Linked DNA regions of Paraglaciecola psychrophila 170. Each later gene encodes a partner of the first gene's protein in a complex. Links are inferred from orthologs where the notes say so. Each region holds a gene or a part of one and is shown on either strand. Other genes may lie near its edges. The genes, in order: mfd and uvrA.

Region 1 (7,328 bases):
AAATTAAATAACTTGATCACATTATTGATTTGAGTCACCAATAATACACCCGTCACCACACCAATCGCAGTGCCTTTTATACCGTTGTAAATACCATTAAACAGAAAAATACCCATAATATTATTGCGGGTCATGCCCTGCGTTAAGAGTATAGCGATATCACCTTGTTTCTCGGTCACCACCATGACCAGAGCCGATACTATGTTAAAAGCTGCGACCGAGATAATTAGCAACAACATCAGCGACATCATATTCTTTTCCATCTTCACTGCGTCGAATAACACGCCCTGCTGGTCACGCCAGTTGGTTGAGCTATAGCCTTGGGCTTCTAATGCCTGCACCACACTTTTATAATTAAAGGCATCAGCTAAAAACAAACGTGTTTGGGCTAATTTCGATTTTTTACCTCTTAATAACCTAGCGGCATCATCAATGTGCATTAACACGGCTTTATCGTCCAAGGCAGAGCCCATATCAAATATGCCTACGACGCGGAACACTCTCTGGCTGTAGATACGCCCAAAGGGACCGAAGTAACTGTTTTCAGACGCGATCAGACGGGCTGGTTCGCCCATCCGTAAATTTAATTTAATAGACAGAGCGCGGCCAATGATAATTCCATATTCACCTTTAACTAAATCGGTCAGCCGGCCGGATAACATATTTTCAGCAATAATTGAGGAGCGCTGCATCACATCGGGTTGAATGCCTTGAAACATGACCCCTTTGAGCCCTTGAGAGGATTGCACTATGCCTTCTGAATCGATCTGTTGGGCGCTGGCAATCACACCTTCAATATGCTCGAACATATTAGGTGTAATATCAGTATCAATCTTTTTTTGTACCAACACATGAGGCGTGATCCCTAAATTGCGTAATTTAAGTTCCCCTTCAAAACCATTCATCACAGATAAAACGGTGATCAAGGCCATCAAGCCAAGGGCGATGCCTGCAACAGAGAAAAAATTTATAAATGCAATAAAATGACTGCCTTTAGTAGCTTTGGCGTAACGTAAACCAATAAAGGCTGAAAGTGGGTAAAACATAAAAAAGAAACTCTTATAACAACAAAACAGTTAAAAAAATAAAGGTTTAACTGTTGGTATAGTGATGAATGATGTTGAATAATACGTGCCTGAAGTAAATCTAACAAGCAAAGCAAAGCTGGGAGAGAATATGCAGAACTTAACGCTTTATCAAAAACATCAACAATTCGATGAGTTTTTTATGATCAATCACAATATTCCAGTCAATATGCGTTTATTAGCAGACGATTTTGTATTGCCCGAAATTGATGATTTACATCAACATATGCCTTACGAGTTTCAAATAGCTAGCGAACTTTCTGCCATCGACACAAAAGCCTTGCGACCACTTCGGCGTTTAGGTGAACACGCCATTGAGCTAGCAGAATTTCTGAATCATCAATCGCGAAAAATTGATTTAATGATGTCTCTGATTTTGCAACAACATGCAAATCATAAACATACTTATGATTCGATACAATTTGGCGGCGGCGGCATAGTTCTTAGTTGTGAAAACGAATTATCAATAGGCGGTACCATTGAACTCAAGCTATTTCTAAGAGAAGAGGCCTCAGCCATTTTTTGTTTTGCTGAAGTTATTGCTTGTAAGCCTGTCGATGACACGTACCATGTGTCCTTGATTTTTACTCGTATACGTGAAGAAGATCAAGACTTGTTAGTCACAGCCAGTTTACATTTACAAACGGCAAATTTACGTAAACGCAAGAACCAAGAAAAAACCTAAAAGAACTAAAACGAAAGCGATCAATGACTCAGAGTATTTTTTCACCGCCTTTACCAAACAACACCCTTAAAACCAAAAATGATATTCGCCATTGGGGTAATCTCCAAGGCAGCAGCACGGCTCTTGTCTTGGCCAATGCCACGAAGCTGGCGACTGGCCCAATATTATTGGTTACCGCAGATACACCCAGTGCTATTAAGCTTGAAAAAGAGCTGGATTATTTTTTGCAGGATCAATCTGTCGATGTGCAACTATTTCCTGATTGGGAAACCCTGCCCTATGACAACTTTTCACCTCATCAAGATATTGTTTCACAGCGTCTAGAAACCCTCTACCAACTCACACAAAACGAACGTAGAGTGTTTATTGTACCCATCAATACCCTAATGATGCGAATGGCACCGGTAGATTATATTAGTAGATATTTGCTGATATTGAAGATAAATCAAAAGTTAGAGATTAATAGTTTTCGCTCAGGATTAGAGCGCGCCGGCTATTTACATGTTAACCAAGTGATGGGTCACAGCGAGTTTTCTATACGTGGCAGTATCATCGATTTATTTCCTATGGGCAGTCAGCACCCTTATCGCATAGATTTATTTGATGATGAAGTGGATACCATTCGGCATTTTGATCCGGAAACTCAGCGCTCCGGTGATAAGGTTGATGAAATAAAACTGTTACCTGCCAGAGAGTTTCCCACTGATAAAGAAGCCAGTTTGTTGTTTAGGCAGCAGTATCTCGGCAAGTTTGATGCAAATAACAGCAAAGAATCTATTTATTACCAAGTAGGTAAAGGCCTAATGCCAGGTGGTATAGAATATTATTTGCCGTTGTTTTTTGAAGAAACAGCTACGTTATTTGACTACCTGAATCAAGACACCACCGTAATAATGCATGGTGATTTACAAACCGCACATGAAAATCATTGGAAAGATGTCAACCACAGATACGAACAACTGCGCTATAACCTCGCTAGGCCCTTATTGCCTCCTTCTGATATTTTTATGCGTTATGAAGAGCTATTTGGTGCCTTAAAAGAATGGCCAAGGGTTCAAATTCAAAACCAAGCCGCAGATGAGAAAAATGGTAGTGTTAACTTTGCCACTTCGCCGGTGGGTGACGTCGCTCTAAAACCACAAAATAAGGTACCCTGGACATCACTTAAACAACAAGTAGACCTGTGGCAAAAACAAAAAGTTAAAGTGTTGTTTAGCGCTGAATCTGCCGGGCGCCGTGAAGGTCTTTTAGAGATACTCGTAAAAGCAGAAATTAAACCCAAGGTTTTTGAAAGTTTTGATGACTTTATTAAAAGCGCCGAACCTGTTGGTATTTCTGTAGGTGCTGCCGAGTTTAGTTTTTTATTAAATGAACCAAAATGCGCGATTGCGTTTATCACCGAGACAGAATTACTCGGGCATAAAATCAGCCATCGTCGCAAGCGTGACAAACGCCAAGGCACCGATGAACATGCCATAATTCGAAACTTGGCAGAAATGCAGGTAGGCCAGCCAGTGGTGCATTTTGAACACGGAGTAGGTCGTTATTTAGGTTTGCAAACCCTAGATGCAGGCGGTATTACCACAGAATACCTAACCATCGAATATGCCAAACAATCAAAGTTATATGTACCTGTTGCATCTCTGCACTTAATTAGCCGTTATAGCGGCGGTGATATTGACCATGCACCTCTGCATCATTTAGGCACCGACACCTGGTCTAAAGCCAAGAAAAAAGCTGCGGAAAAAGTCCGTGATGTAGCCGCTCAATTATTAGATGTGTACGCTAGACGAGCTGCCAAACCTGGTTATGCGTTCAAAATTGCGTGGGACGAATATCAATCGTTCAGTGACAGCTTCCCCTTTGAAGAAACCATAGATCAGCAAAAAGCCATTAATGCCGTGATCCAAGATATGGGCTCGGCCAATGCCATGGACAGATTAGTTTGTGGTGATGTTGGTTTTGGTAAAACTGAAGTCGCAATGCGCGCAGCTTTTATTGCTGCCAATCAGGGTAAACAAGTTGCGATATTGGTCCCTACCACGTTACTTGCCAGTCAACATTTTGAAAATTTTAAAGATCGGTTTGTGAATTGCCCTTTCAGAATTGAAGTATTGTCTCGATTTGTAAGTGCCAAAGATGCGAAAGAAACCATTAAGGCTATCGGTGAAGGTAAAGTTGATATAGTAGTGGGCACACATACGTTGTTACAAGACAGCCTTAAATTTAGTGACTTAGGTTTGGTCATCATCGACGAAGAACACAGGTTTGGGGTGCGCCAGAAAGAAAAATTCAAAGCGCTGCGTTCAGATGTAGACATTCTAACGTTAACCGCTACCCCGATCCCAAGAACCCTGAATATGGCGTTAAGTGGGATGCGCGACTTGTCTATTATCGCCACCCCTCCGGCTAAACGTCTGCCAATCAAAACCTTTGTACAGCAACGTAACAAAGGGTTAATTCGCGAAGCTATCATGCGTGAAATCTTGCGTGGTGGTCAGGTTTATTTCTTGCATAACGAAGTAGATACCATCGAGAGCACAGCACAAGAAATTGCAGAAATAGTCCCCGAAGCACGAATCGCTATTGGCCATGGCCAAATGCGTGAGCGTGAACTCGAAAAAGTCATGGCCGATTTTTATCACCAACGTTTTAATGTGTTGTTGTGTACCACTATTATTGAAACAGGTATCGATGTGCCATCAGCTAATACAATAGTAATGGACCGGGCTGATCACCTTGGCCTGGCCCAATTACATCAATTGCGTGGTCGTGTTGGTCGCTCGCATCATCAGGCCTATGCCTATTTGCTTACACCGCATCCAAGGCGATTAAGTAAAGATGCTGCGAAACGCCTAGATGCTATTTCATCGCTAGAAGAATTAGGCGCAGGTTTTGCCCTTGCCACTCATGATTTAGAAATTCGTGGCGCGGGGGAATTATTAGGCGATGGACAATCAGGGCAGATTTCCAGTATTGGTTTTACCTTATATATGGATATGCTGGACCAAGCAGTTGAAGCACTTAAAGAAGGCAAAGAGCCCTCTTTGGAAGCCGCTCTGGCTGAACAAACGGATATTGATTTACGTTTGCCGGCTCTGTTCCCGGATGATTATATTCCTGATGTGAATATGCGTTTATCTTTGTATAAAAAGTTGGCTAGTTGCAAAGATGAAAGAGCCGTCAATGAATTACAAATAGAACTGATAGACAGATTTGGTTTATTACCTCAAAGTGCTAAAAACCTGTTAGATATGGCTATGCTTAAATTAAAAGCCAAACTAATTGGTATTTCTAAAATAGAAGGTACTAATAAAGGTGGATTTGTAGAGTTCTCACAGAAAACCCAGATTGACCCAAGCTTTATTATCAAGCTAATTCAGTCGCAACCTAGAATTTACAAATTAGATGGGCCGCAAAAACTTAAATTTAACGTGCCTACTGAATCCGCCAAAGATAGACTTGAACTGTTCAATAATATGCTAACCGAGTTTAGCCAACAATTACGGGCTGCTTAATGACAGATAAAATGACTGTTCATACTCTAAAACAAATAATCATGGGTGCTTTTTCTTCAAGAGGTGCCATTGCAATTCTGCTTACTGCCAGCGTTTTAACTCAATCTGCGAATGCTGTTGAAAATGAGTGGTGGTTTGATGTAGAAGTGATTTTATTTGAACGCAATTTAGAGACGGTCAATATCTCTGAAAAATTCAAACAATCACGGCTTGAAAAACCATCTAGCGACATTCTGGATTTACTTACGCCTTATTTGAAACCTGATTTAAGCTATTTACGGGCTGGTTTGCCGTATTGCCGGGCTTCAAAGCAACTAGCAGTAAAAACACAATATGAACAAGATTTTGCCTTTGCCATGCCAGTGCTCAAAACCAATGCGTCATCTTTTGCGCAGAAAGATGAAGAACAAAAACAAAAAAGCCAAATCTTAGCCGTTGACGCTGATGAAAACTTTCAATATCAAGTCGCTTCTACAGATATATTTGCAAATACCGATAACAGTAAACCTTCAGCTAAGACCGCTGACGCCGGAAATGTTAGTTTTTATAACTCAGAACAAAACCTTAATAATGACGAAGATCATCAAGCCAACACAGCTCAAACTCCAGAGACAAATTTAGCTCGCCCCCCTATTGAGGTGAAATTCGTCGAATGGCAACTTCCTAGTAATTTACTGTGTGCCTATGCCGAACAAATTGATCCATCTTTTGATTCGATTATAGCATTACAAAGTGACAGTACTAGCGGTCAGCATAGTGATCTAATAAAGCGCGTTCCCGACATCATAGACGGAACTGAATGGCAAACAAAACGCGGTGCCTTTTTGTTACCCACAGCAACCATGTATATGAATGAGTTGTATGAGAAAATTAAAAAGCAGCGAGATATCACACCAATCCTACATGTAAATTGGCGTCAAGAAGTTAAATTTGGACGAGAAGATGCACACACATTTAGATTGTTTGCAGGTGAAAACTTTGCAGAGCAATTTGATGCCAATGGTATACCTGTAGTTGACGATACAGATAGTTTGTTTGATAGTTTGAATCAACCTACAGACGAGTATTACCTACCTGACCAAGAACTAGTCGGGTTAACTCCAGAACAACAACAAGCGCTCATAAAACATATTAATGGCATAGGAGCAGAAGCAGTAACTGAAGACTTATTTGCAAGAATTGCTGCTGCGTTGGCAGATGAATCGCCCATCAATATTGAACAAGACGACACCCAAAATACGCAGCAAACACCTATGGAAAATACTGCAATTCTCAAAGAACTATGGAGATTAGACGGTGGTATAACCGTCTACCTGCGTAACGTTGGGCGCATACCCTATTTGCACATCGATAGTAATTTGGATTTTAGACAACCAATATTCGATCTAAAGAAAGCTTTGCGAGTACCAGGTTTATCGACTAATTACTCTGGCCAAGATGCAATAGCAGTCAACCCGTTGCTGCAACCGGGCTCTTTACAAACGATCTCGCAACAACCGAATTTTTTACGGAGTGTTAATTTTAATCAGCTGAGGCGTGTGATCAGCAAACAAGTCCATTATTTTGACCATCCATTATTTGGTATGATAGTACGCATTAATCGTTATCGTTGGCCAGAAACTGAACAAGAAACCGACATAAATAACTCTGAATCACATCATTGATTTTTATTTAGCGCCCTAGTAAACCTGGTGCTAATGATAAACGACTTTCATAAGCCCCAGCTTTGACAAAGCAGTATTATATTAATGACCGAGCACAAAAAAGCCGTCATATATGACGGCTTTTGAATTTAACAACAGTTTAAATATTAAAAGATATAGTTCAAACGTGCGTAGTAGTAACCACCTTGCCAATCAACGTTATTGCCTGACCAGTATACGGCCCCACAACAATCGTCACTTGAACCGTTAACACCATCCTTTTCGGGGTAAGTATCAAAGATATTTCGAGCACCTGCTGCTAGAGATAAACCATCATTAATTTGATAATTCAATTCTAAATCGAACATCACACCTGCATCATACTCCTGTACGACCG
Region 2 (6,627 bases), 2.1 Mb from region 1 along the record:
GCGATTAGATGCATTGCTGCTGGGTCACCATTTGGCTTATTTAGAGCATCACTATTGGCGCAGTAAATATAGTCTTTCGCTGCCGCGTTTGCGGCCATGTACAGGTGGGATTGAACCTAATTCACCCATTTCTGATAAAGGATTGGTCCAAGTTATTTGTGCCTTTAGATTATTTAATGAGCAACTTGAAATAAGTTTATCAACCCGTGAAAGTGAACGTTTTCGTGACAACCTCTTGCCCATGGGCATTACACATATGAGTGCTGGGAGCTCTACGCAACCAGGTGGTTATGCTAGTCCTGATAGCCAACTTGATCAATTTGAAATAAGTGATGAACGCTCTGTAGTAGAAGTCACCGAGGCAATAAAAATCGCGGTTATACTGCGGTATTTAAAGACTGGCAAGCTAGTTGGAAGTCTAGCGCCATTTAAGATTAATTTAGTGTATAAACTTGTTGTATTCAGATAATGGTCGTAGTGCCTATTTACAGAGTATGTAATAATTGTTCTTTTACAGCACATCTGGTTACTAATGGATAGAATAGAAGTACGTGGGGCTAGAACCCACAACCTGAAAAACATCAATTTAGATATCCCCAGAGACAAACTGACAGTGATCACCGGTTTGTCAGGTTCAGGTAAATCTTCTTTGGCTTTTGACACTTTGTATGCAGAAGGACAGCGACGTTATGTAGAGTCATTGTCAGCTTACGCTCGTCAATTTCTATCCATGATGGAAAAGCCTGATGTGGATCATATTGAGGGGTTATCGCCAGCAATTTCCATCGAGCAAAAATCTACTTCTCATAACCCACGTTCTACAGTGGGCACCATTACAGAAATTTATGACTACTTGCGTTTGTTGTATGCACGGGTAGGAGAGCCCCGTTGTCCTGAGCATCATGTGCCATTAGATGCACAAACGGTGAGTCAGATGGTTGACCGGGTATTAGATATGCCAGCCGATATTAAATTGATGTTGCTTGCTCCTGTGGTTCAGGCTCGTAAAGGTGAGCATCTCAAAACCCTCGAAAATCTAGCCGCGCAAGGGTTTATTCGGGCTAGGATAGATGGAAATGTATGTGATTTGTCGGATCCACCTGATCTCGACTTACACAAAAAGCACACTATTGAAGTAGTGGTTGACCGTTTTAAAGTGCGTGAAGATTTAAAACTTCGTTTGTCTGAGTCTTTCGAAACAGCCTTAAACTTGTCTGGTGGCACCGCAACCGTTGCCTTTATGGACGAGCCTGACAAGTTAGAGTTGGTATTTTCTTCTAACTTTGCTTGCCCACACTGTGGCTATAGCATGGCTGAGTTAGAGCCGCGGTTATTCTCTTTCAACAATCCTGCTGGTGCCTGTCAAAGTTGTGATGGTTTGGGGACAAGGCAGTTTTTTGACCCGCATCGCATTATTGCTAACGAAGAAATCAGTTTATCTGGTGGCGCCATTAGGGGTTGGGACAAACGCAGCTATTATTATTTTCAGATGTTGCAAGCTGTGGCTGATCACTACAAGTTTGATTTGACCGTGCCTTTTGCAGAACTCGATGAACAGGCCAAAGATATTGTGTTAAACGGCAGTAAAGGCACATCGTTAAAGTTTAAATACATTAACGACCGTGGCGACATTATGGAACGCAAACATCCATTTGAAGGGATTATCCCAAATATGGAGCGACGCTATAAAGAAACTGAATCCAATGCGGTACGAGATGAGTTATCCAAGTATTTGAGTCAGCAACATTGCTCAACCTGCTCTGGCTCACGTCTTAGATTAGAAGCCAGAAACGTATTTATTGGTGAGACACCGCTTAATGTCATTACTGATATGTCGATTGCCGACGCTTTGAAGTTTTTCGCAAATCTTACTTTAACCGGTAAACGCCTAAAAATAGCAGAAAAAATCTTCAAAGAAATCAATGATAGATTGACGTTTTTGGTGAACGTAGGTCTGAATTACTTATCCCTTTCACGCAGCGCCGATACGTTATCTGGTGGCGAAGCTCAGCGTATTAGGCTCGCTAGCCAAATAGGCGCTGGGTTGGTAGGGGTTATGTATGTACTTGATGAACCCTCTATTGGTTTACATCAACGTGACAATGCAAGGTTATTGGAAACCCTAATTCACTTACGCGACTTAGGTAACACAGTCATTGTGGTTGAGCATGACGAAGATGCGATCCGAGCTGCCGATTTTGTGCTGGATATTGGCCCAGGTGCGGGTGTACACGGTGGCGAAATTGTAGCTCAGGGCACTATCGAAGATATTAAAAAGAGTGAACGTTCGCTAACAGGAAAGTACTTGTCTGGTAGAGAAAGAATTGAAATACCAGCTAAACGAACTGAAATTGATCAAGATAAGTGGGTGGTGCTAAAGGGGGCCACTGGTAATAACTTGCAAGATGTTACTTTAAGAGTACCACTAGGATTAATGACGTGTGTGACGGGGGTATCAGGCTCAGGTAAATCGACGCTGATAAACGACACCTTCTATCGCATTGCCCACAGAGAATTAAATGGCGCCACTACAGGGGAGCCTGCACCTTATAAAACCATTACTGGTATGGAGTTTATGGACAAGGTGGTGGATATTGATCAAAGCCCTATTGGCCGAACTCCTCGCTCTAATCCCGCAACGTATGCAGGTATTTTTACGCCGGTGCGTGAATTGTTTGCTGGTACCCAAGAAGCCAGATCTCGTGGTTATAAACCCGGACGGTTTAGTTTTAACGTCAAAGGTGGACGCTGTGAAGCATGCCAAGGCGACGGTGTGATTAAGGTTGAAATGCACTTCTTACCGGATGTATATGTGCCTTGTGATTTATGTAAAGGTAAACGTTACAACCGTGAAACATTGGAGATTCAGTATAAAGGATTGAATATTCATCAAGTGTTGGATATGACAGTAGAAGAGGCTCGCCCTTTCTTTGATGTTATCCCAGCTATTGCCAGAAAATTACAAACCCTGATGGATGTGGGCTTGTCTTATGTACGTTTAGGTCAAGCTGCAACAACGCTGTCGGGCGGTGAAGCACAACGTGTCAAGTTAGCCAAAGAATTATCCAAACGTGACACCGGTCAAACTCTGTATATTCTGGATGAACCCACAACAGGTTTACACTTTCACGATATCAAACAGCTATTGCATGTTCTACATAGATTACGTGACCATGGTAATACCGTGGTGGTGATTGAACATAACTTAGACGTGATAAAAACGGCAGACTGGGTTATCGATCTTGGCCCTGAAGGTGGTTCTGGTGGTGGTCAGATTGTGGCCCAAGGAACACCTGAAGATATTTGCAATGTAGAAGAGTCGCATACTGCACGTTTTCTTAAAACATTATTGCTTCAGCAGGGATGATATTGCATGTTTAGTGAAGAGTTTAATGTGCGTTTTTACGAGACAGATGCCTTGGCTCATGTAAGTAATACTGTGCTGGTGGGTTGGTTTGAAAGCGGCCGTGAGCCTATTTTTAAATTATTTAATCCTGAGTTAGATTTGCAAAACTGGTCGCTCATTTTGGCCAGTTATAAAGTCGATTTTTTAGAGCAGATTTTTTATGGGCAGAAAGTACAGGTTAGAACATTTATCAGTCGGATAGGCAGGAGTTCTTTTGATGTCTATCAGGAGTTGTGGCAGCAGCAAAAAAAATGTGCGACTGGCACCACAACTATGGTGCATTTTGATTATCAGTCAAAACAAGCTGTAGCAATAAATAAAAGTATAAAAGCCGAGCTTTTGGCTAATAGTTACTCTGGGTAGAAATATTAATTACTCCATAAAAAAACTAGCATCTGCGGTTTTTTTATGGGCGATTTTAGCATTACACCTTAAATTGTTTAGCTATGCCTTCTAAATGTTTAGCTAATTGTGCAAGCTCTGAGCTTACTGATGCAAGCTTTTTGGAACTGGCGGCCGTTTCTTCAGTACGATTATGGATTTCGTCGACAGTATTACTGATGGTTCTGGCCACATTTTGTTGATCGCCGGTGGAGAGTGCAATTTGGTCGTTCATGCTGGTAATACGGCTAATTGTTTCAGTGATAACCGTCAAACTAGCTCCGGCCTTATTGGCTGTTTCAACACTGGTTATCGCCTGTTCAGTGCCTTTAGCCATGACACTTACTGCAGAACGAGCCGCATTTTGAAGTTGTTCTATGGTTTTCTGAATTTGTTCAGTAAATTGCTGTGTTCTTGATGCTTTCCATTTTGATCAATGCACTTTTGGTGACATCTAAAGCGGGATATTGCACTTCTAATCACGTTTTCTAATAAACCCACATTTTTTAGGGCTATTGAAGTAGTAATACCTAAATGTATTAAGAAACCCACGGTTTCAATAATTGGAATGAGAAACAGCTTTTGCGTAATAGACATTTTTGTCAAAAAATTCATCAAATTAACTTTGTACTGTGTCTGCGAATTTGTGAATATAAATAACGCACTACATCTGAACTTGGAAATCAGCATAGACAATTTTAATTGCTAATTTAGCAGTTTTACAGTGTTTTTAACCATCATAGGGACTGACGCTGATACCTACTAAGGAATATCCCACGGTTGCCAAATCACCTTCCCACCCTTTTGTGGATAGGGTACCGGTGACCCAAACAGCATCATATAAATTATCTATCGGCACCGCGTCTAAAAACTTCACGTAAACTATTTGATTTGCTGGTGGTGGTGGCACATGAATACAGGCACCAAAATACGGAACTAACAAAAATTCAGTGGTTGTTTCGTTGTCACCCTCTAAGGGAACAACAAATCCTGGTATTTTTACTAGCTTGCCATTTAGACTCTCGACTATGGGCGCATCTAGTCCCATTTGTAGCATATTGCCGTCGTGGCTCAAAGGAGTATCGGGAGTTTGATAATCTGGCGGCACCATGTCTTCCCAAAAAAGCTCTAGTGGTTCTTTGGCAAATATTATCTGACTGAACAAGAATAATATTAAACACGTTGCATTGATCATTTTTATCATAAGTTCTTATTTGCCTGAATTTGATTGGCCCAATAAATGATTTCTGATTAGTTCGCTTTAGACATCGTCGTGTGTATGCCTATACCCTTTTAACTTTGTTAAAAGGGCTGTCATGTTTATGGGTCTGTTGGGAAAATAACCCCAGTTTGAATACGCACATCAGTCAGTACTTTTGCCAACGTTAGGGATCGTGTTTTTGATTTAGTATTAATTTTATTTATGATTACTTGGTCAGCAAAAGCGTTTGCTTCATAGAACATTCGGTTTTCTTTTTGCCCTACACTCAAGTCAGTAATATGGCCATTACGATCGATTCTACTCACTTTATTGCAAGTCGAAATCATCTCAATTTGTAGGCATGCTTGTTCACCTTGAATTTCACTGGGTAAAAATGAATTAGAGGTTTTTGAATGCATTAAAACAGCATCAAACCCATTATAACCTAGAATGATGCTGCCATTACCATCAACCCCAGATTCTAAAATATCTGCTGTAGCATACACCGATTTTGGCTCGCCAAATAACTCTATTGCTGCACCTAAACAATAATAACCAATATCCATTACGGAGCCATTTGAGAACGATGGATTAAATGTATTGGGGTTTTCCCCTCTTAAAAATTTCGGATATCTAGACGAGTATTGACAGTAGTTAAACATCACTTTTCGAAGCGTTCCAATATCTTTAATATTTTGTTTTAAAACAGCAAAGTTGGGTAAATATGGCGTCATAAATGCTTCAAATAGAACCACATCATTTTCTTCTGCAGTTTTATACATATCTTGTGCTGAGGTATAATCTGAAGCTAAAGGTTTCTCACAAATGACATGTTTGCTGCTTTTCAGCATTCGAATTGATTGATACTTGTGAAAAGAATTTGGGCTTGCAATATACACAGCCTCAAATTCTGTTGAGCTTGCAAATAGCTCTAAGTCATCAAAGAAATACTTCACATTATATTTGAGGCCAAAATTCTGCGCTTGCCCAAAGGATCGCGAATAGACGGCACACAATTCAAACCTACCCGTTTGCAAGGCTCCTTGAATAAAATTATCTGTTATCCAGTTTGTCCCAATTACAGCAAGTTTAATCATGGTTTATCTCTTTTTTGATCTATTACCCATAACTTCCATAAAAAAGCCGGTTAAAACCGGCTGTTTAAAAAATTAGATGTGGACAAGCTTTACTAAAAAGCAGGTTTCTGTTCTTCTGCTTCGTATAACTTAACACTGTTGATTAACTCGGCTTTAGCCGCTGCAGCGTCTCCCCATCCCTCAATTTTCACCCATTTGTTCGGCTCTAGGTCTTTATAATGTTCAAAGAAATGCTGTATTTGATGCTTAGTTAATTCAGGAATATGATCTATATCAGTAATACCACGATAAATTGTTGATAACTTATCAGCAGGTACGGCAAGAATTTTTGCATCTATACCCGATTCATCAGTCATTTTTAGCACTCCAACTGGGCGGCACTTGATGACTGAGCCAGCTAAAAGTGGGAAAGGTGTCATCACTAATACATCAGCTGGATCGCCATCTTCAGACAACGTATGCGGGACATAACCATAGTTAGTAGGGTAGTGCATACAGGTTGCCATAAAACGGTCAACAAAAATGGCACCAGATTCTTTGTC

Evidence for each region.
Region 2: the proteins of mfd (region 1) and uvrA are in contact, whole or in part, in a crystal structure (PDB 4DFC), measured with the Escherichia coli proteins. The link is inferred for Paraglaciecola psychrophila 170 from one-to-one orthologs.

What each region holds. Positions count from the first base shown.
Region 1 is NC_020514.1:2,960,940-2,968,267, forward strand. What follows is about bases 1,447-5,488. They hold mfd (transcription-repair coupling factor), read left to right. Parts: upstream 1,447-1,793; coding sequence 1,794-5,288; downstream 5,289-5,488. Other genes in these bases: C427_RS12950 (PilZ domain-containing protein), read left to right, coding at 1,447-1,770; C427_RS12960 (CsiV family protein), read left to right, coding at 5,288-5,488. In the rest of the region: C427_RS12945 (lipoprotein-releasing ABC transporter permease subunit), read right to left, coding at 1-1,046; more of C427_RS12950, read left to right, coding at 1,177-1,446; more of C427_RS12960, read left to right, coding at 5,489-6,952; C427_RS12965 (TonB-dependent receptor plug domain-containing protein), read right to left, coding at 7,099-7,328. UniProt on the Escherichia coli protein: Couples transcription and DNA repair by recognizing RNA polymerase (RNAP) stalled at DNA lesions. Mediates ATP-dependent release of RNAP and its truncated transcript from the DNA, and recruitment of nucleotide excision repair machinery to the damaged site.
Region 2 is NC_020514.1:5,074,402-5,081,028, reverse strand. The notes cover bases 227-3,567. They hold uvrA (excinuclease ABC subunit UvrA), read left to right. Parts: upstream 227-532; coding sequence 533-3,367; downstream 3,368-3,567. Other genes in these bases: C427_RS22355 (acyl-CoA thioesterase), read left to right, coding at 3,374-3,567. Outside these bases: more of C427_RS22355, read left to right, coding at 3,568-3,769; C427_RS22340 (DUF3299 domain-containing protein), read right to left, coding at 4,518-4,991; C427_RS22335 (Gfo/Idh/MocA family protein), read right to left, coding at 5,108-6,085; ppa (inorganic diphosphatase), read right to left, coding at 6,178-6,627. UniProt on the Escherichia coli protein: The UvrABC repair system catalyzes the recognition and processing of DNA lesions. UvrA is an ATPase and a DNA-binding protein. A damage recognition complex composed of 2 UvrA and 2 UvrB subunits scans DNA for abnormalities.